3 regions of the Neorhizobium sp. T25_27 genome follow, and region 3 is predicted to be linked to each of the others. Evidence: predicted binding sites of a transcription regulator. Region 3 holds the regulator's gene; each other region holds the start of a gene.

What was found. The regulator PhoB, encoded in region 3, activates phosphate uptake and scavenging genes when phosphate is short. The targets are predictions, from matches to a motif close to TGTCATNNANCTGTCAT.
Region 1: a site for PhoB is predicted at 2,460-2,476, ahead of C5J24_RS22100 (DapH/DapD/GlmU-related protein). Genes of this name have one in related genera too.
Region 2: a site for PhoB is predicted at 6,718-6,734, ahead of C5J24_RS06270 (toxic anion resistance protein). Genes of this name have one in related genera too.

The regions. Positions count from the first base shown of each region.
Region 1 is NZ_PVBJ01000008.1:266,754-276,495, reverse strand. Features, by position in the region: gene C5J24_RS22120 (VOC family protein) at 1-6, shown strand, start outside; gene C5J24_RS22115 (Fic family protein) at 355-1,410, shown strand; gene C5J24_RS22110 (FadR/GntR family transcriptional regulator) at 1,678-2,415, opposite strand; gene C5J24_RS22100 (DapH/DapD/GlmU-related protein) at 2,704-4,359, shown strand; gene C5J24_RS22095 (hypothetical protein) at 4,383-4,568, opposite strand; gene C5J24_RS32700 (GCG_CRPN prefix-to-repeats domain-containing protein) at 4,732-4,968, opposite strand; gene C5J24_RS22085 (hypothetical protein) at 5,163-5,564, opposite strand; gene C5J24_RS22080 (ABC transporter ATP-binding protein) at 5,694-6,455, opposite strand; gene C5J24_RS22075 (iron ABC transporter permease) at 6,452-7,492, opposite strand; gene C5J24_RS22070 (ABC transporter substrate-binding protein) at 7,489-8,511, opposite strand; gene C5J24_RS22065 (hypothetical protein) at 8,672-8,908, opposite strand; gene C5J24_RS32000 (hypothetical protein) at 9,096-9,284, opposite strand; gene C5J24_RS31995 (hypothetical protein) at 9,291-9,458, opposite strand.
Region 2 is NZ_PVBJ01000001.1:1,258,644-1,268,385, forward strand. Features, by position in the region: gene pyrH (UMP kinase) at 1-22, opposite strand, end outside; gene tsf (translation elongation factor Ts) at 137-1,063, opposite strand; gene rpsB (30S ribosomal protein S2) at 1,300-2,073, opposite strand; gene C5J24_RS06255 (substrate-binding domain-containing protein) at 2,248-3,354, opposite strand; gene C5J24_RS06260 (5-bromo-4-chloroindolyl phosphate hydrolysis family protein) at 3,354-3,971, opposite strand; gene C5J24_RS06265 (VWA domain-containing protein) at 3,980-5,563, opposite strand; gene C5J24_RS06270 (toxic anion resistance protein) at 5,560-6,636, opposite strand; gene C5J24_RS06275 (cell envelope integrity EipB family protein) at 6,768-7,616, opposite strand; gene C5J24_RS06280 (RidA family protein) at 7,727-8,197, shown strand; gene C5J24_RS06285 (glycerophosphodiester phosphodiesterase) at 8,194-8,931, shown strand; gene C5J24_RS06290 (GNAT family N-acetyltransferase) at 8,940-9,742, shown strand, end outside.
Region 3 is NZ_PVBJ01000005.1:208,174-217,915, reverse strand. Features, by position in the region: gene C5J24_RS16700 (carboxylesterase/lipase family protein) at 98-1,753, shown strand; gene C5J24_RS16695 (flavodoxin) at 1,769-2,347, shown strand; gene C5J24_RS16690 (substrate-binding domain-containing protein) at 2,676-3,710, shown strand; gene pstC (phosphate ABC transporter permease subunit PstC) at 3,899-5,383, shown strand; gene pstA (phosphate ABC transporter permease PstA) at 5,380-6,699, shown strand; gene pstB (phosphate ABC transporter ATP-binding protein PstB) at 6,713-7,528, shown strand; gene phoU (phosphate signaling complex protein PhoU) at 7,574-8,287, shown strand; gene phoB (phosphate regulon transcriptional regulator PhoB) at 8,309-8,992, shown strand; gene C5J24_RS16660 (winged helix-turn-helix domain-containing protein) at 9,007-9,693, shown strand.

The DNA.
Region 1 (9,742 bases), on a different contig from region 3:
GTCTAGATTCTTCAGTCCGTTGTAGCTGCACGATGTTGGTGACGGTATTCTTGCCGATTGTGAATCAGCGCCGAAGCTTGACCCTATGATCGGGCCCGTAGAGCCTTGATCTACTGAGATGAAATGCAGATCGGGTGGGTCACGATCGGCGCCGATGATGCCCCACCCAGCCATCGCTATCTTCAGCATGGTCGGCGCCATTCCGGACCTGTTGTCATAGACCACCGCATCGATGATTGCGAAGACCGATCTTTCCAGCAATTGGTTCAAGACCGGCTTATTGGATGGAAGTGGATGGATTAATGGATGCCGTTGTGCCATATCCTTTGTGGATGGAAATGGATGGACTAATGGATGCCGGCCCTCGACCTATCCAAACTGCGCATCACGCCTGAAATCCTGTCGCTGATCGCCGAGATTGACGAGTTCAAAGGCGCCTGGCGAGCGTTAGGACGGATCGCGCCCGACCGACTGTCCAGTCTGCGCCGGGTTGCAACGATCGAGAGCATCGGATCGTCAACCCGTATCGAGGGAGCAAAACTGAGCGACCGCGAGGTCGAGAGGCTACTCTCGAACCTGCGCATCGGCTCTTTCACCAGCCGTGACGAACAGGAAGTCGCAGGCTATGCCGGGGTGATGGAAACTATCTTTTCCGCTTTCGAAGAGATCCCCCTGAACGAAAACCATATCCGCCAACTCCATCGGGACCTGCTCATTCACTCGACCAAGGACGAGCGGCATCGGGGAAGTTGGAAGACGCTCTCCAACAACGTCGAAGCGTTCGACGAAGATGGCCGTAGCCTTGGCATCGTCTTTGCGACGGCATCGCCTTTCGATACGCAGGGCCGGATGGCCGACCTGGTGGCCTGGCAACAAGCTCAGGAGAAGGATCGCACGTTTCATCCGTTGCTCATCGTGGCGGTTTTTGTCGTCGTTTTTCTGGAGATCCATCCATTTCAGGACGGCAATGGCCGGCTCTCGCGCGCCTTGACCACCTTGCTCCTGCTTCGGGCCGGTTATTCCTATGTGCCCTATAGCTCCCTCGAAAGCGTCATCGAGCAAAACAAGGAAGCATATTATCTTGCACTGCGACGGACACAGGGCACGATCCGAACCGATGAGCAGGATTGGAATCCGTGGGTCGAGTTCTTCCTGCGAAGCCTGCAGCGGCAGAAACAGCGGCTGGAGCGCAAGATCGAGCGCGAGCGCATCCTTCTTGGTGATCTGCCGGAGCTGTCCATCGCAATTCTCGAATTGGCCCGCGAGCGTGGAAGAGTGACCGTGATGGACGCGGCCAAGGCCACAGGCGCAAGCAGAAATACCGTCAAGGATCATCTGCGCGCATTAAACGAGCAGGGACATCTAACCCTTCATGGAGCAGGCCGCGGTACCTGGTACGGCCTGAGCTGACCAAGGAAAATAACCGGCGGACCGCCAACGTGTGTATCAGCGTCGAAGGTTGATCTCTATGATCGGTCCCGTAAAGCCTTGATCTACTGAGGAAATGCAGACGGGGTGGGGTCACGATCAGCGCAGATGATGCCCCGTCCTCGTCGCGAGTTTGCAAGTAAAGTCAGGCTCTTACCGTCTTTTCAAACGGGGTCAACCTTCGGTGCTGTTTCGCAGCGGATTAGGCCCCAAGAGCCAGGTCGGCCATGCGGCTGATTTACTGCGGCATCAGCTTGAAAACGCCTTGAAATCCCTCAGTACATCCCGGTAGCGGATCTGGCTCCCTCTCAGGTGGTCGCGCATGGCATTGCGCGCCGCTTCCTCGTTGCGATCCGAGATCGCCACGACGATCGCTTCATGTTCCGTGTGGATCATGCGGCGGTAGGCGGTCTGTTCACCGGACCGTTCGCCGGGCGTCGCCCTCGATTGCGGAATGGCCGCAGTGCCGTGAAATTCCAGATGCTGCCGGAACAGCGGATTGTTCGTGGCGTCGGCGATGGCGAAATGCAGCGCAAGATCCGCCTCACGGATCGATTCGTTCTGCTCGATGCATTGCAGAATATGCCGATGACAATCGAAGATAGCCTCTTCCTGCGCCGGCGATCGGCGCATCGCCGCCAGACCGGCAGCTTCTATCTCAAGCGGAGCCCGCACCTCGAGCACCTCCAGATCGGACGATACGCGCGCCCGGTCGATTTTCCGGCCGGAAGGAGCTGAAGTCTCCTGGCTGAGCACATAAATTCCCGCGCCCTGCCGCACTTCGACAAGCCCGTCCGATCTGAGCGCCGCGACCGCTTCCCGGACCACCGTACGGCTTACGCCGTGGGTTTCCGTCAGTTCGACTTCGCTTGGGAGTTTGTCGCCGGGCGAGTATTGGCCGCTGGCGATTGCCGTCCGAAGACTTTCCCCGACCCGTGACACCAGCGATCCCGGTCCCTTGTTCCGCTCCTTGGTCTGGGTTGTCACGCTCAATCCCCGCTGCAACGACGCGACGCGTCCGCGCCGTATTCATCACACGTGTATGACAAATTCAGGCCCATATCAATGCGGGAGTGAATTCCATTTGCCCTGAGAGGCATTGATCAGTGCCGGCGGAGGCCGAAAACAAAAGCTGGACGGTTAAATTCGTCTGCTGTATCTCGTCAATTTGCCGAATATCAAAAATTGGTATGATGACATCGACCCCCCGAATTCCGATCCCCGGCCCGGCATTTTTCCCGAGCATGGAAGCCGGCGCGCAAGACGAGTGACGAGATGCGGACAGATCCAGACGTTTCCGAATCCGAGTTGGATCGGGAAGCCAGGCTGCAATTCCTCACCTGGGAGCGCAGGCCTGCGGATATTCAAAGCGATCCCCAAAGGAGGCTGAAGGAAAAACTGGCGCAGTCCGCCGGGGCGCAAATCGCAGACAGCGCTTATATCGCAAGCGACGCCCGCATTTTCACCTCATCTCTGATCCTCGGCGATCGTTCCTGGATTGCGGGGCACGCGCTCGTGCGGGGAGATGTGGAAATCGGCGCCAATTGTTCGGTCAACCCCTACGCATGCATCTCCGGAAAGGTCCGATGCGGAAACGGGGTGCGTATTGCTTCACTGGTGTCGATCGTTGGCTTCAATCATGGCTTCGACGATCCGCACATACCGATCAACGATCAGCCTCACGAGACGCTCGGCATCACGATCGGCGATGATGTTTGGGTCGGTGCCAATGCGGTCATTCTGGACGGCGTGACGATCGGGAGGGGTGCGGTTATCGCCGCCGGGGCTGTTGTAACCAAGGACATTCCGGATCTGGCGATTGCGGCGGGAGTGCCCGCCAAAGTCGTGCGCCGTCGCGGGGAAACGACACCTGCGGGAAAATCGCGTCGGGCCGAGGTCGAACAGGCGCTGCTCCGGATCAGCAAGGTGGCGGAAACCGAGTGGCGGGATGTGCGGGAACGGCATCTGACGCCCGAGGGTTATCTGTCGCCGGATGCCGATGGCATTGTCCGCATGAGCGTCAGGCATGAATGCGATGCGATCGAGATCGCCGCCGGTTTTGGAGAGCAGCCTTCCGGGAATGAGGCCAGGGCGATCGTGGATCGTCTGCAGGCGCTTCAGGACCCTGCGACCGGCTTTTTTCCCGATCCGTTTCGGTCACCCGATCCTGCAAAGAACATCCGCGACGATTCGCCGGCTCTCTATAATGTGCTGGCGGTCGGTTATGCGCTGGAGATACTCGGCACGCATCCCTCCCACCCCATCTCCGGCGTCGAAATGGACGCCGTTGCGCTTTGTGGCTGGCTGGAGGCGTTGCCCTGGAGCAGCCGCGCATGGTGGTGCGGCGATCGGGTGGACGCTATCGCCACCGCGCTTTATTTCAACGCCCGGTATTTCAGGAGCGGCAGGGGTAAGGAAATCCTCTTCGGCTGGCTCTCGACCCATATCGATCGTTCGACCGGACTGTGGGGGAAGCCGACCGCCGAACAAGGCCTGCTGCAACCGGTCAACGGCTTTTATCGCCTCACACGCGGAGCCCATGCCCAGTTCGGCATCCCGGTTCCTTTCCCGGAAGCGGCGATCAATTCCGTCATGACGCATTATCGAAACAATCGCGGTTTTTCCGGCCCAACCTACACGGCCTGCAATCTGCTCGATGCGATCCATCCGCTTTGGTTGTGCCTCAAGCAGACGGATTTCATGCGTGGCCCGGCGGAAGCCGTGGCTGAGGACATCATTCTGCGTTCGCCGGACCGGTGGCAGGCAAAAAGGGGCTTTGCCTTCGCCGACGGTCAGACAGGAAGCCTGCAGGGCACGGAAATGTGGCTTTCGACCCTGCATCTTGCCGCGGACCTGTTGGGCCTGGCTGAAAATTTCGCCTTCGTTCCCAAAGGCGTGCATCGGACACGACCTGCGGGAATGGGGCTGTAGCGCTTGCCGGCGTTGATTGTCGCCTAGCGGAACCGCGGCGGTCGTGGCGGAGAGTTCGAGTGGATTTCGTGCACCGGCGCGTGTTTTCCCAGCAGCCTTAACATCTTCTTTTCGTCTTCCAGCCGCATTCCGTTTTTACGGCAGTGTTCGGCGACGTCGTGCTGGCGTGGCCCAGGAATTCTGACCTGCCGATTGGTATCCTTCTTCATGACGCTTCCTCCTAACAATAAAACGCTCCCAGTTGGGAAATGTTCGTTAGAAGTAGCTAAAATTCAACCCCTGCCGTCAGAATCCGGCTTGCCGCAGACTCGGGCAGCGCAGACCTTGGCATCGAGAAAAAGCCCCTCTGCAGAGCAGAAGGGCTTTCCCGTATCATCGCCAATCCCGGTGATCGCGCCAGTCGCGATGGCCTCGCCATTCCCAGCGAGGCGGTCCTCGGTGGTCCCATCGATCCCGACGATCCCACCGATGGCTGTAGCGGGGCGGCGGCGGCCGCCAGCGGTTGGGGCGGCAATCGCCCCACCGGTTCAGGTGGTAACCGCGACCGCAAGCCCAATCGACCTTTTCGGCGGTTGGTTTTGCCGGGACGGCAATGGTTCCGATCGGCATGGCATTTGCCGCGCCTCCAAAAAGACAAGCTGCGATCAAACTGGCCGCTAAGACTATCCTGCGCATCGGTTTCCTCCAGAGTGCACACGCTGACAGATTGCGGCGCGATCCTTGAACCGTTGCTGAAGTCCGCATTCATCTGAGCTTCAGCTTATGTACATTTGATCGAGGGTTCCTTCTGGTCTCAGCCGGCCTCAGCGATAACGCGAGCGGTCCCGGCCGTCGTCGCGAGAGTCGGAATCGTCCGAAGACGTTCCTCGCTCCAGCCGGTCCAGCACCTGCAGAAGAAGATCCGCGCAATCCTTTGTCGGTTCGCCGTTGGCGCAGCGTAGGTCGATCGTGGTCCGCCCGTTCTCGATGCGGAAACGCGCGCCGCGCTCCCGTGGCGCTCGACGGTCCGCCATCGGAGGCATCCGCCACTCGTCTCCGTCCCTGTCAGCGCCCGGTCCCTGAGGACCGGGCGGCGGTGCGTTCGGGGCGCGATCGCGCTCAGCCTGTGGCGGGGTGCTGGGAGATGCGTTAGGCGTTTCCTGTGCGAGTGACAGGTTGGCCGACAGCGAAAGAACGGCCGCTGCCGTGATGAAAAGAGGTTTCATGTCGGGCCCTCCGGTTCCGGGTGACCAACGAACAATGACGAGGGTTTGTTTGTTCCAGCCGGCGTCCGCCTAACGGCCGCCAACTCTGTTCACCCGGGCCTGCGCCGAACACCGTCGTCGATGGAGTTATCAGACGAGGTAGTGGATATGGGGTCGTGAATGGTGCGGCGAGGCTTCTACCCGTGCTTCGACGCAAAATACGTCCCTCAGCAGGGCTTCGGTCAGCACCGCTTCCGGCGAACCGCAGGCGACAATCCGGCCATCCTGCAGGACGATCAGCTCATCGCAGAACATCGCTGCATGATTGAGATCGTGAAGCGCGATGATGCTCGTCATCGGCAGGCCGGAAACCAGCCGCATCAGGCCGATCTGATGCTGGATATCCAGATGGTTGGTCGGTTCGTCGAGGATGAGTTCCTTCGGCGATTGCGCCAGCGCCCTTGCGATATGGGTCCGCTGCTTTTCGCCGCCGGAAAGGGACTGCCAGCGGTCGTTGCGCTTGTGGGCCATGCCGGCACGCGCAAGAGCGGTCTCGACCGCTTCGTCGTCGGTGAGCGACCAGCCGGAAAATATCGACCGGTGCGGAAACCGCCCGAGCTTCACCACGTCGACGACCCTCAGATTGGCATTGGTCGTGGCGTGCTGTTCAACGAAGGCGACCCGCTTTGCGATCGAACGCCGCCCGATCGTCTTGAGATCCTTGCCTTCAAGCATGATGGAGCCAGAATGCGGCAGTTTCAAACCCGCGAGCAGACGCAGGAGCGACGTCTTTCCCGAACCGTTCGGTCCCAGAAGGCCGAGCGTCCTGCCCGGCTGTGCCGCGAATGAAACGCCGTCGAGCACGGTCTTCCTGCCAATTTTCCAGGTGAGGTTCTCGGTTTTGATGCTCATGACGCGCGTTGGAACCGGTAGAGGATAATCGAAAAGAACGGCACGCCGACCAGCGCGGTGACGACGCCGATCGGCAGGACCTGCTGCGGGATGAGGGTGCGTGACGCGATGTCCGCCACCACCATGAAAACGGCGCCGATGACGGCGCAGGCCGGAAGCAAGCGGACATGCAGTGGCCCGACGGCAAACCGCGCCACATGCGGTACGACGAGGCCGACGAAGCCGATCGAGCCGACCATGCTGACGATCGTCGCGGTCATCATCGCCGTCAGGGCGAAAAGCACGATGCGTGCTCGCGCGACATTGACACCGAGCGCCGCCGCCGCTTCATCGCCGAAGGCGAACGCATCGAGCACGCGGGCATAAAGCAGGCAAGCCACCAGCGCGATGCCGACGATGATCGAGACCAGCGTCAGTTCCGGCCAGCGCACGCCGCCGAAGCTGCCAAGCAGCCAGAACATCACGTCGCGCGCCTGCTGGGCATTGCCCGACGTCGTGACGATGTAGGAGGTCGAGGCATTGAAGAGCTGCGAAGCGGCGACACCGGCAAGAATGGTGCGGTCCGCACCGCCGCGCGTGCCGTTGGATAGCAGCGCCACGAAGAAGAAGGCCGCGAAGGCGCCGGCAAAAGCCCCGGCCGACAATGAGACCGCGCCTGCGCCAACACCGAGGATGACGATCGCGACGGCTCCGGTAGACGCGCCGGCCGAAATGCCGAGAACATAGGGCTCGGCCAGCGGGTTGCGCAGCAGCGACTGCATGATCGCTCCCGATAGGGCGAGGCCCGCACCGCAAAAGGCCGCGACCAGCGCCCGGCTGAGACGATAGTCCCAGATGACCGTCTCATGGATACGGTTGAGCCCCACCGTCGTCCATCCCAGCCGATTGGTGACCGCAGAAAAGGTCGTCGCGAGCGGGATCGGCAGGTCGCCGATCCCGACGCTTATGCCGACGACGAGACCGATGGCTGCAAGCGAAGCCACCAGCACGGCTGCGAAGGCGAAAAGCTGGTGAAGGGAGCGGCGCTTTTCCGTCACTTCAGAAGACCGAGGGCCTTCAACTGGTCGGCCACTTGTTCGGCGCCATAGATCGTCCGCACGGTCGGGTTCATGGCCTGACCGTCCATCACCACCATTGCCTTGTTCTTCACGGCGGTGATCTGGCTGACGGCCGGATCGGTGGTCAGGAACTTGATCTTTGCTTCCGGCTTGTCGAGTTCCCAGCGGTTGCGGTCCAGATTGGCGACGACGATCACGTCCGGATTGGCAGCGATGATGCTTTCCCAGCCGAGCGTCGGCCATTCGGCTTCGGCGGTGACGGCATTGCGGCCGCCCAGGACGTCAGCGATGAAGCCGGACGCTGCGTTCTTGCCGCCGAGATAAGCATCGGCCGACGGGCTGGGGCTGGAGAACCAGAAGACGTAGGAGAGGCTTTTGCCGTCCTTCGAAACGCCGGAACGGAGTTTGGCCTCGCGCGCCTTGAAGTCGGCGATCAACGCCTGGCCGCGATCGGCGACATCGAAGATCTGCGATAGTTCGTCGATTTCCTTGTAGAGCAGATCCATGTTCCAAAGCTGGGCGCGGCTGCCGTACTGGTCCTTGACCTCCTTGGTGCTGAGGCAGGTGCTGGGCGAGAGATAGGTCGGCACGCCGACCTTGTCGAAGTCCTCACGCTTGGCGACCTTGCTGCTCGGGCCGACCAGGCTTGGCAAAGCGGCCGCGACGAAATCCGGGTTCTCCGCCAGGATCGATTCGAAGGTCGGGAATTCGACGCTCAGAAGCTTGACCTTGGCATTGGCTTCGGCAAGTTGCGGCAAAACCTTGCTCGGCCAGAAGGCGGTGCCGGCCATCTTGTCCTGGAGGCCGAGCAGCAGCAGGATTTCCGCGCTGTTCTGGCCAAGGCCGATTGCCCGCTCGGGCGCCTTCTGGAGGCTGACCTGGGCGCCGCAGTTTTCGATGGTCAGGGGGTATTTCGTCGAGGCGAATGCCGAGGAAACAGTGAAGCTGGATGCGGCAGCGATCAACAGCGCGGTCAAGGTGGATTTCAGCGTGAGCATGGCAGGTCCCGGTTCAAGTCTGCCACGGCGAATAAACGTTCCTGCTGGTTTTAACAAGATAACGCCAGTCACCTTTGATGTCGCAAGCTGACATCCTGCCAAAGGCACATCGTCGCCCGCGTCGCAGATTCGGGCAGCGGCGGAGCTGAAACAGGCTCCGTCAGATCAGGTTGCGCCGTTTTGCCTTTATCAGGGCTACGAGCTCGTCACCGCTGATGATCGGTTCGGGGATCTGGCCGCAATGAACGAAAAGCTCGATGGCCGGAAGCTCGCCGATATTCTTTCTGCAATAGGCCAAGGCCTTTTCCAGCGAGACGAAGGTCCGGCTGGGGACGTCTTCTGACCAGCAATGCACGGTGGCGGGCACGCGTGCATATCCCGGAGTCCGGTCGGGCATTTTTCGGGTTTCCTCGGCGTGTCGTTATGATGCGAATTTTGATCACAATTATCATATGATAAGAATGCGCGTGGGCTTAGCTGGTGGGGTGGTTACCGATCTGAAACCCAGACTGCGGCAATTTGAACGGCCTGCGCCTCATCTTCCCCGCGCTAGGGAGGAGAAGGCACAGCGGGTGCAGCTAGCGTCAGGTGCCGGCATAGATCCCATACAGCGCGATGAACACGTAGAGGCAGAAGGCTGCGACCGCGACGCCCGCGATAAACATGATCAGGCCGCGGCCGGCGATGACTTTTCGCTTCTTTTGGGGTTCGGGATCCGCCGATGGCGACAATCCCGTCGGTGTTTCGCTCCTTGGCGTTTCGCTTGGCTTCATCGTCGATCACTTCGTCTGGTCGATGGCGTGCGGAGACGGCGGTGTCTGAGGACCCGTGGGCTCGCCGGGGGTCAGGAAAAAGAAATAGACTGCACCGATGACAAGTGCGGCCGCGAGAATGGCGGTGACAAATTTCATCATGTTGTTGCCGGCTTTTCTGGACGTGTCGTTCATGAAGGCTCCAACAGGCTGATTGGGGAATAGTTCCTCGCCCGATGCCGGGAGCTCATGATGGCGCTTCGGGAGCGGTCGACGGCCTCGGATCAATCTGGTCTTCAGGCCGCTGCCGCGAGCAAGACGCTGGCGACGATCAGGCAGCCAAGCGCTGCATTCAGTCCGATGTAAAACGCCAGTTCATGTTGGTGGTCGGGTTTGCGGTGCATCTCGGTCTCCTCCTGAAAGCTCAACCTGCCGTCGCGTTGGAAAGTTCCGGCCAGCATTGTCATGGCGCTGAAAAG
Region 2 (9,742 bases), on a different contig from region 3:
TGTAGAGGGGCTGAGGCGACATGGAGGCTCCTTGAAATCGAAATGCATGCGGAGGGTCAAACGGGTTGCGGATACACGAAGGGCACCGGCTTGTCACCGGTGCCCTTGCGCTTTCGACAGCTTTAGCTAACGAATATCAGCCTTTGGCGACCGCTGCTACTTCAGCGGCGAAATCCGATTCTTCCTTTTCGACGCCTTCGCCGAGCAGAAGACGGGCCATGCCGGTGACTTCGATCGAAGCGCCAGCGAGCTTTTCAGCATCCTTGACGGCCTGGCCGACAGTCACGTCCGGGTTGATGACGAAGGCCTGCGACAGAAGGGCAACTTCCTCGAAGAACTTGCGCATGCGGCCGTCGACCATCTTTTCGATGATCGCTTCCGGCTTGCCGGAAGCGCGCGACTGCTCAATGAACACGTTGCGCTCGCGCTCGGCGACAGTCGCGTCGACTTCTTCGGCGCGGATGGCAAGCGGGTTGGTGGCAGCGATGTGCATGGCAACCTGACGGCCGAGCGAGGTCAGGACTTCCTTGTCGCCGACCGACTTCAGGGCGACCAGGACGCCGAGCTTGCCGATGCCGTCGCCGGCAGCGTTATGGACGTAGGTCGCGACGACGCCATGCTCGACCTGCAGCAGGGCGGAGCGACGCAGCGTCATGTTCTCGCCGATCGTGGCGATCGCGTCCTTGATCGTGTCGGCAACCGGCTTGCCGGAAGCGGGATAGGTGGCAGCCGAGATCGCCTCGACGGAACCGTCGGTCGTCAGCGCGACGCTGGCGATGCCGCGGACGAGGTCCTGGAAGGCATCGTTGCGGGCAACGAAGTCGGTTTCCGAGTTGAGTTCGATGACGACGGCCCTGTGGCCGGCGCTGGCGATGCCGATCAGGCCTTCGGCTGCGGTGCGGCCGGACTTCTTGTCGGCCTTGGAGATGCCCTTGGCGCGCAGCCAGTCGATCGCCGCTTCGATGTCGCCGTTCGTTTCGGTCAGCGCCTTCTTGCAGTCCATCATGCCTGCGCCGGACTTTTCGCGCAGTTCCTTTACCAGTGCAGCGGTGATTTCAGCCATTGTTTTGCCTCTTGTCGGTTCAAGTGCTTCTCGCCGGAAAAACGTCGGCGGACTCAAAAGTTTTGGGACGAATGTACCCGGAAGTGTGACAGCGTGATGAAGACATCACGAAAGCGATCGCCTCGACGACCAAGCGGTGGCGGCTCGCCTTGAAACGACCAAGGCCAGGGATCGGTATCTCTGGCCTCGATCGAATTTCAGAAAGGAGGAGCGGACCAAGCCGCTCCATCCGGCTTTTAAGCTTCTGCTTCTGCTTCGCCTTCGAGAGCCGGCTCGATCGGAGCTTCGGCAGAGGCGCCGACATCACGACCCGAAGCGCCCTGCTGGCGCGCGATGCCGTCGATGGCAGCGCGGGCGATCAGGTCGGTGTAGAGAGCGATGGCGCGCGAGGCGTCGTCATTGCCCGGGATCGGGTAGTCGATGAGGTCCGGATCGCAGTTCGAATCGATGATGGCCACGACCGGGATGCCCAGGCGCTTGGCTTCGTCGATAGCGATCTTTTCCTTGTTGGTGTCGATGATGAACATCAGGTCCGGAGTGCCGCCCATGTCGCGGATACCGCCGAGAGCCTTGTCCAGCTTTTCGCGTTCGCGCTCGAGGTTCAGGCGTTCCTTCTTGGAGTAGCCGGAAGCTTCCGAGTTGAGGATTTCGTCGAGCTTGCGCAGGCGCTGGATCGAGTTCGAAATGGTCTTCCAGTTGGTCATCATGCCGCCGAGCCAGCGGGAGTTGACGTAGTACTGGGCCGAACGCTTGGCAGAGTCGGCGATCAGTTCAGACGCCTGGCGCTTGGTGCCGACGAACAGAACGCGGCCGCCACGGGCGACGGTGTCGGACACGACCTGAAGGGCGCGCGACAGCATCGGAACGGTCTGGGCCAGATCGATGATGTGGATGTTGTTACGGTCGCCGAAGATATACGGCTTCATCTTCGGGTTCCAGCGGTGAGTCTGGTGGCCGAAGTGGACGCCTGCTTCGAGAAGCTGGCGCATAGAGAAATCGGGCAATGCCATGCCTTGTTATCCTTTTCCGGTTGAACCTCCGCAAGGCGAACAGCACCCTCTTCGAGAATGCCACCGGGCGGAACGGTCCGGATTTCTCCCGGACAATCCCATGCCTTACGTGTGGAATACGGCTGGCCTTACATTCGATTTGCCGCAAAAGCAAGAGCTTTGCCGGAAATTGCCTCAACGGGCCAGGAGATTGAGCAGCGCCAACATGACGCCGGCATCCGGCATCGGCAAGACCGCGTCAACATCGGCGGGCAGCAGGCGAGCGACCGCTCCCGACGCACTACCCGTCGGAGTTCCCAGCGGACCGCGAAAACCGTGCTTTTCCCAGGCGAGCTGCTGCAGCGCCGGTGTCGTCAGCGCATCGACAAGCCGGTTCGCCTCCTCGTCGATCACGATCAGTGGATGGGCGGAATAAACGGTCGGGCGAGGATAAAGCACGACGGGCTTTGCACCAGCGCCTGCCATGATCCGTTCCCAGCGGGAGCGATCGGCGAGAATCCATTCGACGAGCTGGTTCTCATAACCGACGATCATCGGTTCTCCGCCGATGCCGCCGGCGAGATATTGTTCGAACAGCTTCCCCGAAGACGGCGACTTGAAGCCCATGTTGCGGAAGATCGCCTGCGCCTTCGGGCCGAATTCAGCAAGCGATTCGGCGGTCGCCAGATTGCCGCTCAGGAGGCTGAGCACGAGGCCGGCGAACATGAAGCCGGAATTCGACCGGTTCGGATCCGTCGAGATGATGCGCGCCCGGCCGTAGAGCATGTTGACGCCGAGCTTCGACCAATCGGTGCCAGCGAGAATGGCATCGAGCAGCGCCTTGAGGTCGAGCTGGTAATGCCCCTCGCCCGTGCGGATCACCAGGCCCGCCTTCATCAGCCCGTCGGCGACGGGCTGCCACGAATAAACGACGACGGGGGTGTTGAGCATCACCCGGTCATCCCTGATCCTCACGCCGTTCTGGCGGGCGATATCGACCATGATCGACGAGGACGGCCAGAGGAATTGCGGGCTCTGCGACAGCAGCGCCCGTTCGCGCACCATCTCCACCGAGCCGGCCACCCGGCTCTGGACGGTCAGGCCGCGGCTGGCGAGCGCGCGGATGACGTCGGGATCGGCAAGAAAAGCTTCCTTTTCGCCACCGATGAAGCCGGTCAGCGTCGTGCGATTGCCAAGCAGGCCCTGCAGTTCCGGTCGATCCTTCACCGCGAAATATCCGCCGGTGCCGGCAACGCCGGTTGCCAGCAATCCCACTCCAAAGGCGCGTCTGGAAATCGCCATCAGCGTTCAAGGTCCTCTTTGAGAGATGCCTGGATGAGGCGAAGATCGGTGTTCAGGCTGTCGAGCTGTTCGTCGACCAAGCTGTCGGCATAATGTACAAAGGCATCTTCCAGCTTGACCAGCACGCCGCCGACCTCCTGCAACTGCTTGTTGTCGGGGGCACGTTTCGCCTCGATAATCGAGAAACCTTCGGCGACCTCGGCAGCACGCGGCAGGTAGTAGCTGAGGAAGCGACGCACTGCGCCAGCACTCTGCGGATCGGCCTCGAGCTTGGCAAAGACATCGGCGGCAATCTCGGCAAGGTGCCTGACACGGGCGGCAGTCGGCTTGTCGGTTATGCGGCCGGCGGCGGCTTCGAGCCGCTCGGCGGCGGGCACGGCGGCGGCCATCAGCTCCCGGACGAATTCCAGTCTGCCGCGGCCGATCGACTTTTCGTCGAGCCCTTCGAACAGCCGGCGCGGCGCCAGAAGGAAAACCAGGCCGGCGAAGACGAAGGCGCCGATGCCCGCGGCCACGATGACCGGCATCAGGAAGATGAAACTCAGGACAGGAACCACGATCGCAGCGGCAAGCCCTGCCGCTACCCAATTCCAATCATTGCCGAACCATCTACGCATTCTCGGCCTTAGTTGTAACCGCGCGCGGTGCGGAATGCCGCCGCGAGATCCGACCCGCCATTGAATACGCGGGCCGACGTGGCCTCGGCAAGACTATCCAGCTGCGTCTTGTCGGCATTGCCGAAGGTAATGCCAAAGATCGGAACATGCGGCTGCATCGTCTTCCACTGGCTCGTGAACCGACGGCTTTCATCATCCGACTTGCCGTCGGTCATGATGACGATGGCCGGCAAATAATTCGAAAGGTCCCTGGTGGCGCCGATCTGCCGCATGGCTTCGGCGGCACAGGCATACATGTTGGTGCCGCCGCCCGGCTCCTCGCCGAGCACGGCATTCAGGAGCCCTTCCTGTTCCATGGGATCGCCGCTTCCCATCAGCGAGCGGCGCACGCTGCCGTCGAAGGGAATGACGATGATGCGGTCGGCGGGCGACCATTGCACCAGGACCCGGCTCGCTTCGGCCGGCGTCAGCAGGAAGCGCATGGCCTGCTTCAACTGGGTGACGCCGTCGCCGGCCATCGATCCGGAAAAATCGAGGCAGAGCGCCGTCAGCGACGGCTTGCGCAAGGCCGCCTGATAAAGCGTCAGCGCCTCGCTGATCACGGCCGGCTCCGGCATGCGGATCGCCGTCACCAGCCGCTTCGGATCGAAATTCCAGAGCGGTTCCGGCGTCGCGGCCACATCGGCGAGCGGAATACGCCGGCCGGTCGCAGCGATGCGTTTCTGGATATCGGGCGTGCGCAGATGGGCGAGCAGTTCATTAAAGAAGGTTTGAACCTCTGCACCGCGGCCATGATCGACAAAGCCGATCGGCGAATCGGCGACCGTCACGCCATCGGCCGGATAGATGGCATATAGCGGATCCTGCTGCCCGATGCCCGCGAGCATGTCGTTGGTCTCCTTCAGCACCGCCTCGTAATTCCACATGGCGTCGTAAAGCGTGCCGCGGCGGGCCTGATCCACATAAAGATCGGCGAGCCAGCCGGAGGAGCCGGACGAGCGCTCGACGCCTGACAGCAGCGCCTTGACTGTATCCTGCACCGTCTTGTCCTTGAGATCTCCGGGCTCGATCACCGGCTTGTTGCCGAGCGCGCTCGACAGCATGGCGAGATAGGCGCTGGCGCCGGAATTGGACTGTGTCGCCGAGGTCATCAGGAATTTGAGCGAGCCGGAATTCACCGCCGCGAGGATATCCTTCATGAAGACATCCCGGCCGATCCAGCCGAGCGCCTGTGCCTTCGATTTGCGGACGCCTAATATAACCGGCGTCTGGGCGATCGAGGTCAAGTTCTTGACCCGGCGGCGGGTATCGAACATGTCGACCCAGACGCTGGAGGCCGGCCAGACGGCATCCTGGGATACGCCAGCTTCGCTCTGCAGCGCCAGACCGATATCAAGCGTGCCCTCATATTTGAAGGTGCAGGCGGCGTTCTTCTCTCTGCAGAACTCTTCCACGATCGGCTGCAGGACCGTGTTTTCCGATCCCGAGACGATCGAGAAATCCGGTCCCTTGCCGATATTGCAGCCGGCAAGCGAAACGACCGCCAGCAGCGCAAAAGCCAAGGAACGCGCCCGCCTGATCACCAATGTCACGCCCCTGTCATCGCCTTCTTGAGCTCGACGGTGAGCTGTTCCATGCGGCTCTCCGCCTCGGCGCGCTTCTTGCGGCCGTCTTCCTGGACGCGCAGCACGCCGCTGATCGTGTCGATCAGATCGCGGTTCGCCTGCTCCAGGGTACCGATGTCGACGATGCCGCGCTGTGACTGTTCCTCGATGGCGATCGCCTGGTCCTTCATCATCGCCGATGCTTCTCGGATCATCTGATTGGTCGCGTCGGTGACGGTCTTCTGCAGTTCGAGCGCCGACTTCTGTCGGTTGAGGCCGAGCAGGATAACCATCTTCTGCTTCCAGGCGGGGACTGTCAGCGCCGAAGTCGCCTGCAGGTTCTCGATCAGCGTCTCGTCGCCCGACTGGACTATGCGAATCTGCGGCAATTGCTGGATGCCGAGCTGACGGGCCTGCTGTAGATAGAAGATACGCTTTTCCAGCCGGTCGAGCGCCTGCAGACTGTCCTGGTAGGTCTGCGCCTCGATCAGCCCGCCGCCGGGATTGGCGGCGGCTGCCTCGGCGGTGGCCTTCAGCCTCGGCAGATCGTTGGCGCGGAAATTCTCGGCGAACGCCTTGCCCGCCTGGACATAGCCATCGAGCTTGACGATCGACTGCTTGGTCTCCTCGTGGAGATCGTCGAGCAGCGCGATATCGCGGCGAAGCGTATCCTTGTGGCGGTCGAGCTCCAGGCCGATCCGGTCGATCTGGCCGGCGACATCCTCGAACTCTTCCTTGAAGCGTTCCAGCCGCGCCTGGGCGGACTGGAACATGCGACTGAAAAAGCCCTGCTCGCTGATCGACGCCGGATCGAGGTTTTTCGACTTCAGGATGATATCGTTGAGCAGCTTGCCGACTTCGCCCATGTCGCGGTTGCGGACTTCGCGCAGGATGCGATCCGCATAATCGGTCACCGATTGCTGCGCCCGGTCTCCAAAGACTGAAATCGACGAGCGGTCGGTCAAATTTATATTGTCTGAAATGCGAGCGATTTCCGCCGGATCGGCAGAAACCACGGGAAGATTGAGATTGGAAGTCGTCGCTAAGTCGGTGTCCGCCATCGTGTCATCCCCCGCAGCGCTCTGTTTCACCGTCAGGCCTTTTTCAGATGGCCGACGCGGGTTCACACTAAAGAGGATTGCGTGACAGTTTCATGACGAAGCGGCCTCTGAAATGAAGGCCGTGTAGTCTGTTATCTCGCCGGCGCCGGGCACGGGTCCTGCTGCGGCTTCAGGAGTTCCAGCTTGGCAAGGCTGCCGGACAGCACGAAATCGCCGTAGTCCATGGTGAGATCGCGGGTGATGCCGTTTTCGTAGAGCTTGAACGACATGTTGTAGACCGGGGTCGGGTCGCCGACCGCATTCTCGTTGAAATAGGCGATCGTCACCGGCCAGAAGGAAGACTTTGCAAACTCGCCGGCCTTGTCGGCATCGATGTCGTCGCTCTGCGCCGTCTGCGATTTGCCGATCACTGTCGTGGTCAGCAGCGCCTGGTCGCCGTTTTCCGAGCCGTCGAAGACCCGCGCCTCGAAGAAACTCTTGCCCTGCTTGGCATTCGCGATGACGTCGAGCATATGGCTGGTCGGAAAATCGCTGGACGGCAATTGGATCTCACGGCCGTCGGGCTGGGTAATTTCCACCTTGATGCCCTTGTCGGCGATCGACGCGTCACCGCTCAGCTGCTTGTCGAGCTGCTCGTCGGTGAACGACTTGGTCTCGAAATGGAACTGGCTTGCGGCCATGTCCTCGAAGGTCGTGGTCTGCTGATCGCTAAGGCGGGTCTCCTCGCCCGTATTGATCTTGGTCACCAGCCGGAAATTGGTGGAAAAACCGGTGCAGGCCGAGCCGGTGAACTCATAGACCATGCGGCCGAACATGCCTTCGATGCCGGAGCGTTCGGAGGCATTCTTGAGCTTCAGGTCGTAAATGGCGCGATGCGGGACGAGCAGCCGGGCAGCAGCGTCGGTATTCGCGTCCGCGGAGGTGGCAGCCACAAGGCTCAGACCGCCGGCAAGGATCACCCCGAGGCTCATTCGCAACATTCACATTCTCCTGTTGGACTCAGTTGGTGATGTTATAAGAACGCCATCTGACCAAGCTAAGGCCTTGATGCAGGATTTTTGAAGAATTTACAACAAAACGGGAGTCGAAAATGACCGAAGCCATCGAGGGCCGCCTGCAGGAACTGGGGATCGAACTCCCCGTCGCGGCAGCACCCGCCGCCAATTACGTGCCATATACGATCAGCGGCAATACCCTTTATCTTTCCGGCCAGTTGCCGATCGAAGGGGGCAAGGTCGCGGTAACCGGCCTTGTCGGCCGTGATGTGGATTTGCCGGCAGCGCAACGGGCAGCTGAACTCTGCGCCATCAACATCCTCGCCCAGGCGAAGGCGGCACTCGGGGGCGATCTCGGCAGGATCCGCCGCGTTTTGAAGCTCAACGGCTTCGTCGCGTCGACACCTGACTTCGTCGAGCAGCACCTCGTCATCAACGGCGCCTCCAACCTGATCGCCAACGTGCTGGGCGACGCCGGCAAACATGCCCGTGCCGCCGTCGGCATGGCCTGCCTGCCCCTCAACGCCTCCGTCGAAATCGACGCCATCATCGAGATCGAAGCATGACCTCCGCATCCTGGATCAAGGACCTCCCGGTCGCCCATCGCGGCTTTCACGACATGAACCACCAGGTCTGGGAAAACACCCTGTCTGCCTTTTCCCGCGCAGTGGAAGCCGGCTTTGCGATCGAATGCGACGTGCAGCTTGCCGCCGACAGCGTTCCGGTGGTCTTTCACGATCACGACCTCGAGCGGCTCTGCGGCATCAAGGGCGACATCCGCGAGAAAACCTCCGCCGAGCTCGGCATGCTTTCGGTCGGGGCTACGAAGGACAAGGTTCCGATGCTGAAGCAGATGCTGGCCCTCGTCGCCGGCAAGGTGCCCCTCGTCATTGAGATCAAGGGGCGCGAAGGCGACGGCGAGGACGACGGGTTTGCCGAAGCGGTGCTCGAAGTTCTCGAAGGTTATCAGGGCAAGGTGGCGCTGATGAGCTTCGACTATCACATCCTGCGCGACCTCAAGAATGCCGGCTCGCCCTATCCGCTTGGCCTCACTGCTATGGGCGACAAGCCGGAGGAATTTTTCGAGCACGACGAGGCCATGCAACTGGGCCTCGACTTCATTTCCTACCACTACCCCCACCTGCCGAACACGTTCGTCACAGCCCAGAGAGCGACTGGAATTCCGGTCATTACCTGGACCGTGAGGGATGCAAACGGCCGCGAACATACCTATAAATATGCGGACCAGATGACCTTCGAAGGTTTTGATCCGCGGGAGGCAACCTCCCCCTCCCTGTAAAGCAGAGTATGACCGGCAATCTTACCATCCGCATCGAAAAGTCCTTCTGCGCGATCAGCCCGACAAGCTGGTCGCGCCTCTCGGGCACTTCCAAGTCCTCCTCTTCGGACGTGCCCTACAATCCGTTCCTGTCGCACGCCTTTCTCTCGGCGCTGGAGGAATCGGGCTCGGCCACCGCCAAGACCGGCTGGCTCGGCCATCATCTGCTTCTCGAAGACGACAAGGGCACGCTGATCGGCGCGGTCCCCGGTTATCTGAAAAGCCACAGCCAGGGCGAATATGTCTTCGACCACGGCTGGGCCGACGCTTTCGAGCGCGCCGGCGGACGTTATTATCCGAAACTGCAATGCACCGTGCCGTTCACGCCGGCGAGCGGACCTCGCCTGCTCGTCCGCGACGGTTACGACAGGGAATCGACGGAGCTGACGCTCGCCGCAGGTCTCCAGGAGGTGACCCGCCAGCTTGGCATCTCGTCCGCGCATGTCACCTTCGTCGCGGAAGACCAGGTCGCAGCCTTCGAGGAGGCCGATTACCTGCACCGCACCGACAAGCAGTTCCATTTCATCAACGAAGGTTATGAGAACCACGACGCGTTTCTGGAGACGCTCGCGTCCCGCAAGCGCAAGGCGCTGAAGAAGGAACGACGCTCAGCCCTGGAAAACGGCATTACGATCGACTGGCTGACCGGCAAGGACCTCACAGAGGACATCTGGGACCAGTTCTTCGAATTCTACATGGATACCGGCGGCCGCAAATGGGGCCGGCCTTACCTGACACGAAAATTCTATTCGCTGATCGGCGAGCGCATGCC
Region 3 (9,742 bases):
TAAGTTTTCCTAATAGCCCCTAGAGCATTCCATCATCTTTTCGATGGAAGCAAGTCGGACTAGGTTTCCTTGCGCGATCGAGGACATGGAGAAAACGATGAAGGCCGGGCAGCAGAGCAGACGCGGGTTCCTTTCCACCCTGGCAGTCGGCCTGGCCGCGCCGGTCTTTTTCAGAGGCACCATGTCGATGGCGGCCCAATCCACGACCGTCGAGATCAGGAACGGCGTCCTGCGTGGCTCCTTTGCAAAGGGGGCCGTCAGCTTCAAGGGGATCCCCTATGCCGCAAGCACGGCCGGTGCCAATCGCTTCAACGCTCCGCAACCGGTGCAGGACTGGGCAGACGAGCGCGATGCCACGAAATACGGCTCCCTCAGCCCGCAGATCAACACCGGAATGAGCGGGCCTGTGTTCGGCTGGTATAATCAGAACGAGCCGCTTGGCGAGGACTGCTGCGTCCTCAACGTTTTCACGCCCGACCTGGACAGGAATGCCAATCGCCCGGTGATGTTCTACATCCATGGCGGCGGATACATCAACGGCGGGGGAGGCGGTGCCGGCCTGGACGGAAGCAATCTCGCCCGCTACGGCGAGGTCGTGGTCGTCACGATCAACCACCGCCTCAACGCGTTCGGCTACACCAATCTGTCCCACCTCGATGCCGAGCGTTTCGGTGACGCAGCCAATGCCGGAAATCTCGACATCGTTGCGGCACTCGAATGGATCCGCGACAATATTGCTGCATTTGGCGGAGACCCCGGCAGCGTAACCGTCTTCGGGCAGTCCGGCGGCGGATCGAAGATCATGACCTTGCTGGCGATGCCGAAGGCCCAAGGTTTGTTCCATCGCGCCATCAGCATGAGCGGCGCGGCCGGCCTCAACGTCGATCCGGCGGCGGCCATGGAGCCTTATGCCAACGCGTTCATCAAGGAGCTCGGTGTCGATCCGAAAAACCTCGCCGCGGCACAGCAGATCCCGATGCAGGCCGTGCTCGATGCACGCAACCGTGCCGTGGCCGCCTCGTTCGAAGGCGCCCGCCCGGTCATCGACGGAAAGCACATCGTCACCCGTCCGATGACGGCGGAAGGCCTCGCAATGCATGCCAAGGTGCCGCTGATGATGGGGAGCACCAAGACGGAGGCCAGCCTGTTCTTCCAGAGCGACATGCGGAACTTCAAGCTCACCGACGATCAGATGCGGACGAGGATGCGCACGGTGTTCAAGATCGACGACCGGAAGGTTGATGCGATCGTGGCGGCGTACCGCAAGGCGTCACCCGAGATGACCCCGTCCGACATCCTGGTCGCCGTTGCCTCCGACGTGCAGTTCCGCCTTCCGCTGACCGGGGCCGCCGAAACCAAGTCGGGCGCCTCCGGGCAGGCTCCCGTCTACATGTACAGTTTCAACTGGCCCATCCCGTGGGAGAACGGCGTGCTCGGCTCGCCGCATGCCGTCGACATCCCGTTTGCGTTCGGCACAGTCAACGAGGCCGGGGAGATGACCGGGCCGGGCGACGAGGCGATGGAGACCTCCATGAACCTGATGTCGGCCTTCGCGAACTTCGCGCGGACCGGAAACCCGAACAACGACCGTATGCCGGAATGGAAGCCGTACGACACTGCCGCGAGGACGACGATGCTGATCGATGCCAAGTGTGAGGCTGCCACGGACTGGCGGGGTGACGCCCTCCGGGAGGTCTCGACACTGAAGATCGATCCGTTCAATCGCGCGGCGCTCTACAAATACGAGTCCTGACGGAGGAGGCGGGGCGTGAGCCATGAGATCCCGAAACGCACGCTCTTGAAGGCGATATCGCTGACAGCCGCAGGTGTCGTCATGCCCCGGGTGCCGGCACTCGCAGGCACGCAGCCCCGCGTGCTGGTGGCCTATTTCTCCCGAACCGGAAACACCCGGGTGATCGCGAAACAGATCCGGCGCGCCCGCGATGCCACGCTCTTTGAAATCACGGCGGCGACGCCCTATCCGGAGGATTACCAGGCAACGGTCGCTCAGGCTGCGGCAGAGACCAGATCCGCCTATCTGCCGCCCCTCATGCATTTTGTTGCCGACATTCAATCCTACGACACGATCTTCCTGGGCTTCCCCATCTGGGGAATGACCGCGCCGCCGGTGATCCGCTCGTTCCTGCTGGCGCACGACCTGGCGGGCAGGCAGGTCGTTCCGTTCATGACCCATGGCGGTTATGGCCAGGGCGACAGCATCGGCGTTGTCGAGGCCTATGCCCCCAAGGCAACCGTCCGCCCCGGCTTTTCCCTGGAGGCCGATCAGGAGAGGCGCACGCTGGATACGGTCTCGACCTGGCTGGACACCATGCCGCGGAGCGACTGAGGCGTTCCGCTGGCCAGATAGAAGCTCCCTGTATTCCGTGGCAACGATCCGTCGGGCTCTTGCGCGACGTCGAACACGGATGTCACATCAGACTATCCTGACGCGTTCGACGAACTGCGGCGGTGGGAGTGTCCACTCTCGCCAATATCGCTGTCATAACCCATATTCCGTCCTTTCTGCCGGAGCAGGCATGGCGGCTGCAAACCTGTGCAAATGCTGGGGCGCGTCCTTTTCATAAATGAAATAAATCTGTCACAAAACTGTAATGAGCAACAGATAGAGGGTAGCCGACGCCCAAGCGTCAATCCGAATTCCAAGGGAGAAATCCATGAAGAAGTATCTAGGAAGCTGCGCTGTAGCCGCAATTCTGCTGGCCACCGCAGGCGTCGCAACGGCTCGCGATCAGGTTCAGGTTGCCGGTTCCTCCACCGTTCTTCCCTATGCGAAGATCGTTGCAGAAGCTTTCGGCGAAGCCTTCCCGAAGTTCAAGACCCCGATCGTCGAGTCGGGCGGCTCGGGCGCGGGCCTCAAGGAATTCTGCAAGGGCGTCGGCGAAGCCACGATCGACATCGCTAATTCTTCGCGTCCGATCAACAAGAGCGAACTGGAAGCCTGCAAGGCCGCCGGCGTGACTGACGTCCAGGAAATTCGCATCGGTTACGATGGTATCGTCTTCGCGGCCGCCAGCAGCAACGGCGACATGAAGATCGAGCCGAAGGACTTCTACAAGGCTCTTGCCGCTGAAGTGGTTGTTGACGGAAAGCTCGTCGCCAACCCTTACAAGAACTGGTCGGAGATCAACCCGACTCTGCCGAAGGGCCCGATCGCTGCCTATATTCCGGGCACGAAGCACGGTACGCGCGAAGTCTTCGAAGAGAAGGTATTGTCGGAAGGCTGCAAGGAAGTTGGTGCTGCGGAAGCCATCAAGAAGCTCGTTCCGGACGCCAAGCAGGCGACCGCCAAGTGCATTGCTGTTCGCAAGGACGGCGTTGCTGTCGACATCGACGGCGACTATACCGAGACGCTCGCTCGTATCGCCGCCAACAAGACTGGCGTCGGCGTATTCGGCCTCGCCTTCTACGAAAACAATGCCGATAAGCTGAAAGTCGCCACCGTCAACGGCATCAAGCCGACCGCGGCTGTGATTGCTGACGGTACCTATCCCGTCTCCCGCCCGCTGTTCTTCTACGTCAAGAAGGCTCACCTGGGTGTTGTTCCGGGCCTCAAGGAATACGTCGAGTTCTTCACCTCTGATGACATGATCGGTCCTGACTCGCCGCTCGTCGAGTACGGCCTCGTTGCCGCTCCGGAAGCGCAGCGCGTGCAGCTCCGCAAGGACTTTGCCGCTGGCAAGACCATGTAATTGAAAGACCGGCGCCGCTTTTGAAGCGGCGCCGTTTTCTCTCCGACCGAGGGCTTTTGCCTTGGTGGGGAATCGTCGGTTTTGTGGCGATGGTGTTGCGCGAGGCGCGACGGCGATGCGATCGGTTCCGATGAACGGAGCTGGGCGGTGATGGGTTGCCGCCGAAGGCGGTACGCCGGGGGATTATGATGAACACATCACTAATATTGTTGATTTTGGCGATAATCGGCATAGCCGGTTACGTCGCCGGTGCCCGGTATGCAATGGCACTGGTCGGAGGAATTTCCTCCAAACTTCATTCGCGGCCTGGATATTACGGTTCTTTTGTCGCCGTCTGGGCGATCCTGCCGGCCGTCGTCATTCTTTTTGTCTGGCTGGTCGCCAGCCCCATGTTTATCAGTTCCTCGGTGCGCGGCGCGTTTCCCGAGGAGGTGAAAACCCAATCGCAGGCCGAGCAAGGCCTGAGCTACGGCATGATCACCTCGATCGCCCGCGGCATGAACGCACTGACCGGCGACGAGATCGCCCGCATCGAGAATAATCCGGTGGAGCTTCGTGCTGCGCTTGGCGCCAAGGGCGTTCCGCTTGCGGGTGATCCGCAGCCCTTCATGGTCAAGGCCGCTGCCGAACTGAACAGGATGACCTTCGTCAGCCGTATCCTCATGACGATCCTCGTTCTGGGGGCTTCCATCGGCGGCGCTCTCTTTGCTTACCGCCAGATCGCGCCGCGCTTCCGTGCCCGCAATCGGGTGGAAAAAGTGATCCTCGGCAGCCTCGTCGTCGCTTCTTCGATCGCTATTCTGACCACGGTCGGCATCGTCGCATCGATGCTGACGGAAGCGGCCCACTTCTTCACCGCCATTCCTGCCTGGGAATTCTTCTTTGGCACGGTATGGGATCCGCGTTTTGCGGCTGCGGGTTCGGGTGGCTCCGAAGGTCAGTTCGGCCTCATTCCGCTGCTGCTCGGCACGCTCTATATCGGTTTCGTCGCGATGCTCTTCGCGGTTCCGATCGGCCTCTTTTCGGCAATCTACATGTCGGAATACGCGTCGCCGAAGGTCCGCTCGGTTGCCAAGCCGCTGCTCGAAGTGCTCGCCGGCATTCCGACCATTGTCTACGGCTTCTTCGCATTGACGACGGTCGGTCCGTTCCTTCGCGACATTTCCTCGCAGCTGAACGGCCTTGTCACCGGCGACTATGCCAACTTCATCCAGGCACAGAGCGTTCTGACGGCCGGTTTCGTCATGGGCATCATGCTGATCCCCTACGTCTCCTCGCTGTCGGACGATATCATCACGGCAGTGCCGCGGGCCCTGCGTGACGGTTCGCTCGGTCTCGGCGCCACCCGTTCGGAAACCATCAAGAAGGTCGTCCTGCCCGCCGCTCTGCCGGGCATCGTCGGCGCGCTCCTGATGACCGCCTCGCGCGCCGTCGGCGAAACCATGATCGTCGTGCTTGCGGCCGGTGTCGCCGCCCGCCTGCAGATCAATCCGTTCGAGCCGATGACGACCGTGACCGTGAAGATCGTCAACCAGCTGACGGGTGACCTTGAGTTTACCTCGCCGCAGACCCTGGTTGCCTTCGCGCTGGGCATCACGCTGTTCGCCATCACGCTTTGCCTCAACATCTACGCGCTCTATATCGTGCGCAAATACCGGGAGCAGTACGAATGACCGATGTGGTTTCTCCCGCCGCCGGCATCCCCAAGGCCAAGTCCGTCCGTCGCGATATCGGCATCAAGCGCCGTTACGCCGCCGAGCGTCGCTTCCGAGCCTATGGCATCGCCGCGCTTTCCTTCGGCATCATCTTCCTGATGCTTCTCCTGTGGTCGGTGGTCTCCAAGGGATACACCGCCTTCCAGCAGACCATGATCACCATGCCGGTCGAGTTTTCGCAGCAGATCATCGACCCGCAGAACGAACGCGCCACCAACCCGCAGAAGCTGATGACGGCGAACTATCCGGTCGTCGCCCGCAATGCGCTCGCCAAGCTGCTCAATGTCAGCGTGGACGACCGTGTCGCAGCCCGCGCAGTCAGCCAGATGCTGTCGGATGGCGTCCGCGTTCAGCTGCGTGACCTGGTGGTCGCCAATCCGGCGATCATCGGCACGACGCAGACGGTAAGACTGCTCGCTTCCGGCGATATCGACTCGGCCTACAAGGGCCAGATCGACCTCAACGTCGGCCAGGAGAACCGCAAGATCAACGACCAGCAGCTCGGCTGGATGACCCAGCTCTCCGACAGCGGAGCGCTTGCCAAGCATTTCAACAGCGGCATTTTCGTCAACGGCGCATCGAGCCGTCCGGAAGCGGCTGGCGTCGGCGTCGCGCTCATCGGCTCGTTCTACATGATGCTGATCGTGCTTGTCCTGGCGCTGCCGATCGGCGTCGCCGCCTCGATCTATCTCGAGGAGTTCGCCCCGAAGAACAAGTTCACCGACCTGATCGAGGTGAATATCAACAATCTCGCGGCCGTTCCCTCGATCGTCTACGGTCTTCTCGGTCTGGCGGTCTTCGTCAACTTCATGGGCCTGCCGCGTTCCGCCTCCTTCGTCGGCGGTCTGGTGCTCACCCTCATGACGCTGCCGACGATCATCATCGCGACCCGCGCGGCACTGAAGGCCGTGCCGCCATCGATCCGGGCGGCCGCCCTCGGGCTCGGCGCATCGAAGATGCAGACGATCTTCCACCATGTCCTGCCGCTTGCCATGCCGGGCATCCTGACGGGCACCATCATCGGCCTGGCCCACGCACTCGGCGAAACCGCGCCGCTGCTGCTGATCGGCATGGTGGCCTTCGTCGCCAACTATCCGACCACGCCGCTCGACCCGTCGACGGCGCTGCCGGTCCAGATCTACATGTGGGCGAACGAAGCGGAGCGCGCGTTCGTCGAGCGTACCTCGGGAGCAATCATCATCCTGCTCCTGTTCCTCATCCTGATGAATGTTGGCGCAATTCTCTTGCGGCGTCGCTTCGAGCGGCGCTGGTAGAAGGAGTATGACAATGAATATGATGTCAGAATCGGCAGTAGAAAAGGCGCTGGACCAAAAGATGAGCGATGCTTCCCACAAGATGATCGGCAAGGACGTTTCGGTTTACTACGGCGAAAAGCGTGCGCTTTTCGACGTGAACCTCAACGTCCGCGAAAACACTGTGACGGCTCTCATCGGTCCTTCCGGCTGCGGCAAGTCCACCTTCCTGCGCTGCCTCAACCGCATGAACGACACGATCGAGAATTGCCGCGTCACCGGCAAGATCACCCTCGACACGGACGATATCTACGACAATAACATCGACGTCGTGGAACTTCGCGCCCGCGTCGGCATGGTGTTCCAGAAGCCGAACCCGTTCCCGAAGACCATCTACGAGAACATTTCCTACGGTCCGCGCATCCACGGCCTTTCCAAGAACAAGGCCGACATGGACCAGATCGTCGAGGCGAGCCTGCAGCGCGCCGGCCTCTGGGGCGAAGTCAAGGATCGCCTGCACGAATCCGGCACGGGCCTCTCCGGCGGCCAGCAGCAGCGTCTGTGCATCGCCCGTGCGATCGCCGTGTCGCCGGAAGTCATCCTCATGGACGAACCCTGTTCGGCTCTCGACCCGATCGCGACCGCCAAGGTTGAAGAACTCATCCATGAGCTGCGTGCCAACTACACGATCGTCATCGTGACGCACTCGATGCAGCAGGCTGCCCGCGTGTCGCAGCGCACCGCCATGTTCCATCTCGGCCAGCTCGTCGAGGAGAACGACACCGACAAGATGTTCACCAATCCCGACGATCAGCGCACCCAGGATTACATCATGGGCCGCTTCGGCTGATCCAGCCGATTGTGCCGCCTGAAAATCAATTTTGAGGACTAGAAGATGGCATCGACCCATATCCTGTCGGCTTACGACGACGAACTGAAATACCTGAGCCGCCGCATTTCCGAGATGGGTGGCCTCGCCGAGCAGATGTGCTCGGACGCTGTGCGCGCGCTGGTCAATTCCGACGCCGCACTCGCGCAGAAGGTCATCTCCGACGACGTGATCCTCGATCACGCCGAGCGCGAGATCGGCGACAAGGCGATCATCACGATCGCCCGCCGCCAGCCGGTTGCGGCCGACCTTCGCGAGATCGTCGGTTCGCTGCGCATCGCCTCCGATCTCGAGCGCGTCGGCGACCTTGGCAAGAACACCGCCAAGCGCGTTATCGCGGTTCAGGGCACCGGCGTTCCGCGCAAACTCGCCCGCGGCCTCGAACATCTCTCCGATCTCGCCCTCGTGCAGCTCAAGGACGTCCTCGACGTCTACGCGACGCGTTCGGCGGAAAAGGCCGAGGCGATCCGCAGCCGCGACGAGGAAATCGACGCGATGTACACCTCGCTGTTCCGCGAACTCCTCACCTACATGATGGAGGATCCGCGCAACATCACCACCTGCACGCATCTCCTGTTCTGCGCCAAGAACATCGAGCGTATCGGCGACCACGCCACCAACATCGCCGAAACCATCTACTACATGACGACGGGCGCCCAGCCGGAAGGCGATCGTCCGAAGGACGACTCGTCGAACACGCTCGGCGCGATCACTGAATAGAACTGACGGAGCAGGCCAAGAATGCTGCCGAAAATCGCTGTCGTAGAAGACGAAGAAGCGCTGAGCGTGCTTCTTCGTTACAATCTGGAAGCCGAGGGTTATGAGGTCGATACCGTTTTGCGGGGCGACGAAGCCGAAATTCGGCTTCAGGAGCGGGTACCGGACCTTCTGATCCTGGACTGGATGCTGCCCGGTGTTTCCGGCATCGAACTCTGCCGCCGGCTGCGCATGCGCCCGGAAACGGAGCGCCTGCCGATCATCATGCTGACGGCCCGCGGCGAGGAGAGCGAACGTGTTCGCGGCCTCGCCACCGGCGCCGACGACTATGTGGTAAAACCCTTCTCGACGCCGGAACTGATGGCCCGCGTCAAGGCCATGCTGCGCCGGGCCCGTCCCGAGGTGCTCTCCAGCGTTCTCCGCTGCGGCGATATCGAACTCGATCGGGAAACCCATCGCGTTCACCGCAAGAGCCGCGAAGTGCGTCTGGGCCCGACCGAATTCCGCCTGCTCGAATTCCTGATGGCAGCGCCAGGGCGGGTCTTCTCCCGCTCGCAGCTTCTGGACGGCGTCTGGGGCCACGACATCTATGTCGACGAGCGTACCGTCGACGTCCATGTGGGAAGACTTCGCAAGGCACTCAACTTCTCCAACATGCAGGATGTCATCCGCACCGTCCGCGGTGCCGGATACTCCATGGAAACATAGTTGGTGGCCACGAGATGAGCGCGCGGGTCCTGTTGGTCGACGACGACGAGTCGTTCCGTCTGATATTGCAGAAAGCCCTCGTGGCCGACAGCTTCGTCGTATCGATGCTGGCAAGTGGAGCCGAGATCTCAAATCGCCTGAAAGCCGTTCCGCCGGATATCCTGGTCATGAGTTCGGATCTTCCGGGCGTGCGAGGTCTCGAGGTCTGCCGGGAGGTCCGTCTCGACCCTATCCTGTCGCGCCTTCCGATCATCCTCCTTGTGCCGTCGGGTGGCGAAGGCCTTCACCTCATCGCGCTGGCGGCGGGCGCCGACGATTGCCTCATGAAGCCATTTTCCCCGGTCGAACTCGTTGTCCGTGTGAAAAACCTGCTGAGGCGCGTCAACCCCGCCCTCCTGGACCACATGCTCAAGGTCGGCGATCTCACGCTCGACCGGGAGGCCCACCGGGTTCACCGGCAGAAACGTGAGGTCAAGCTCGGGCCTAAGGAGTTCAAGCTTCTTGAATTCCTGATGCGGACACCGGGCAAGGTTTATTCCCGCTCGGAGCTCAAGGCATCCCTGTGGGGCGACGACACGACCGTCGATGAACGCGCCATCGACGTCCATATCGGCCGGCTCCGCAAAGTCATCAGCCTCGGCAAGTCCGACAACGTGATCCGGACCGTGCGCGGCGCCGGATACGCATTGGGCGATTTCTGACGCCCCCATTGGCCTCGAGGCTCACCTTTATCCTGACCGTCTCATGCCG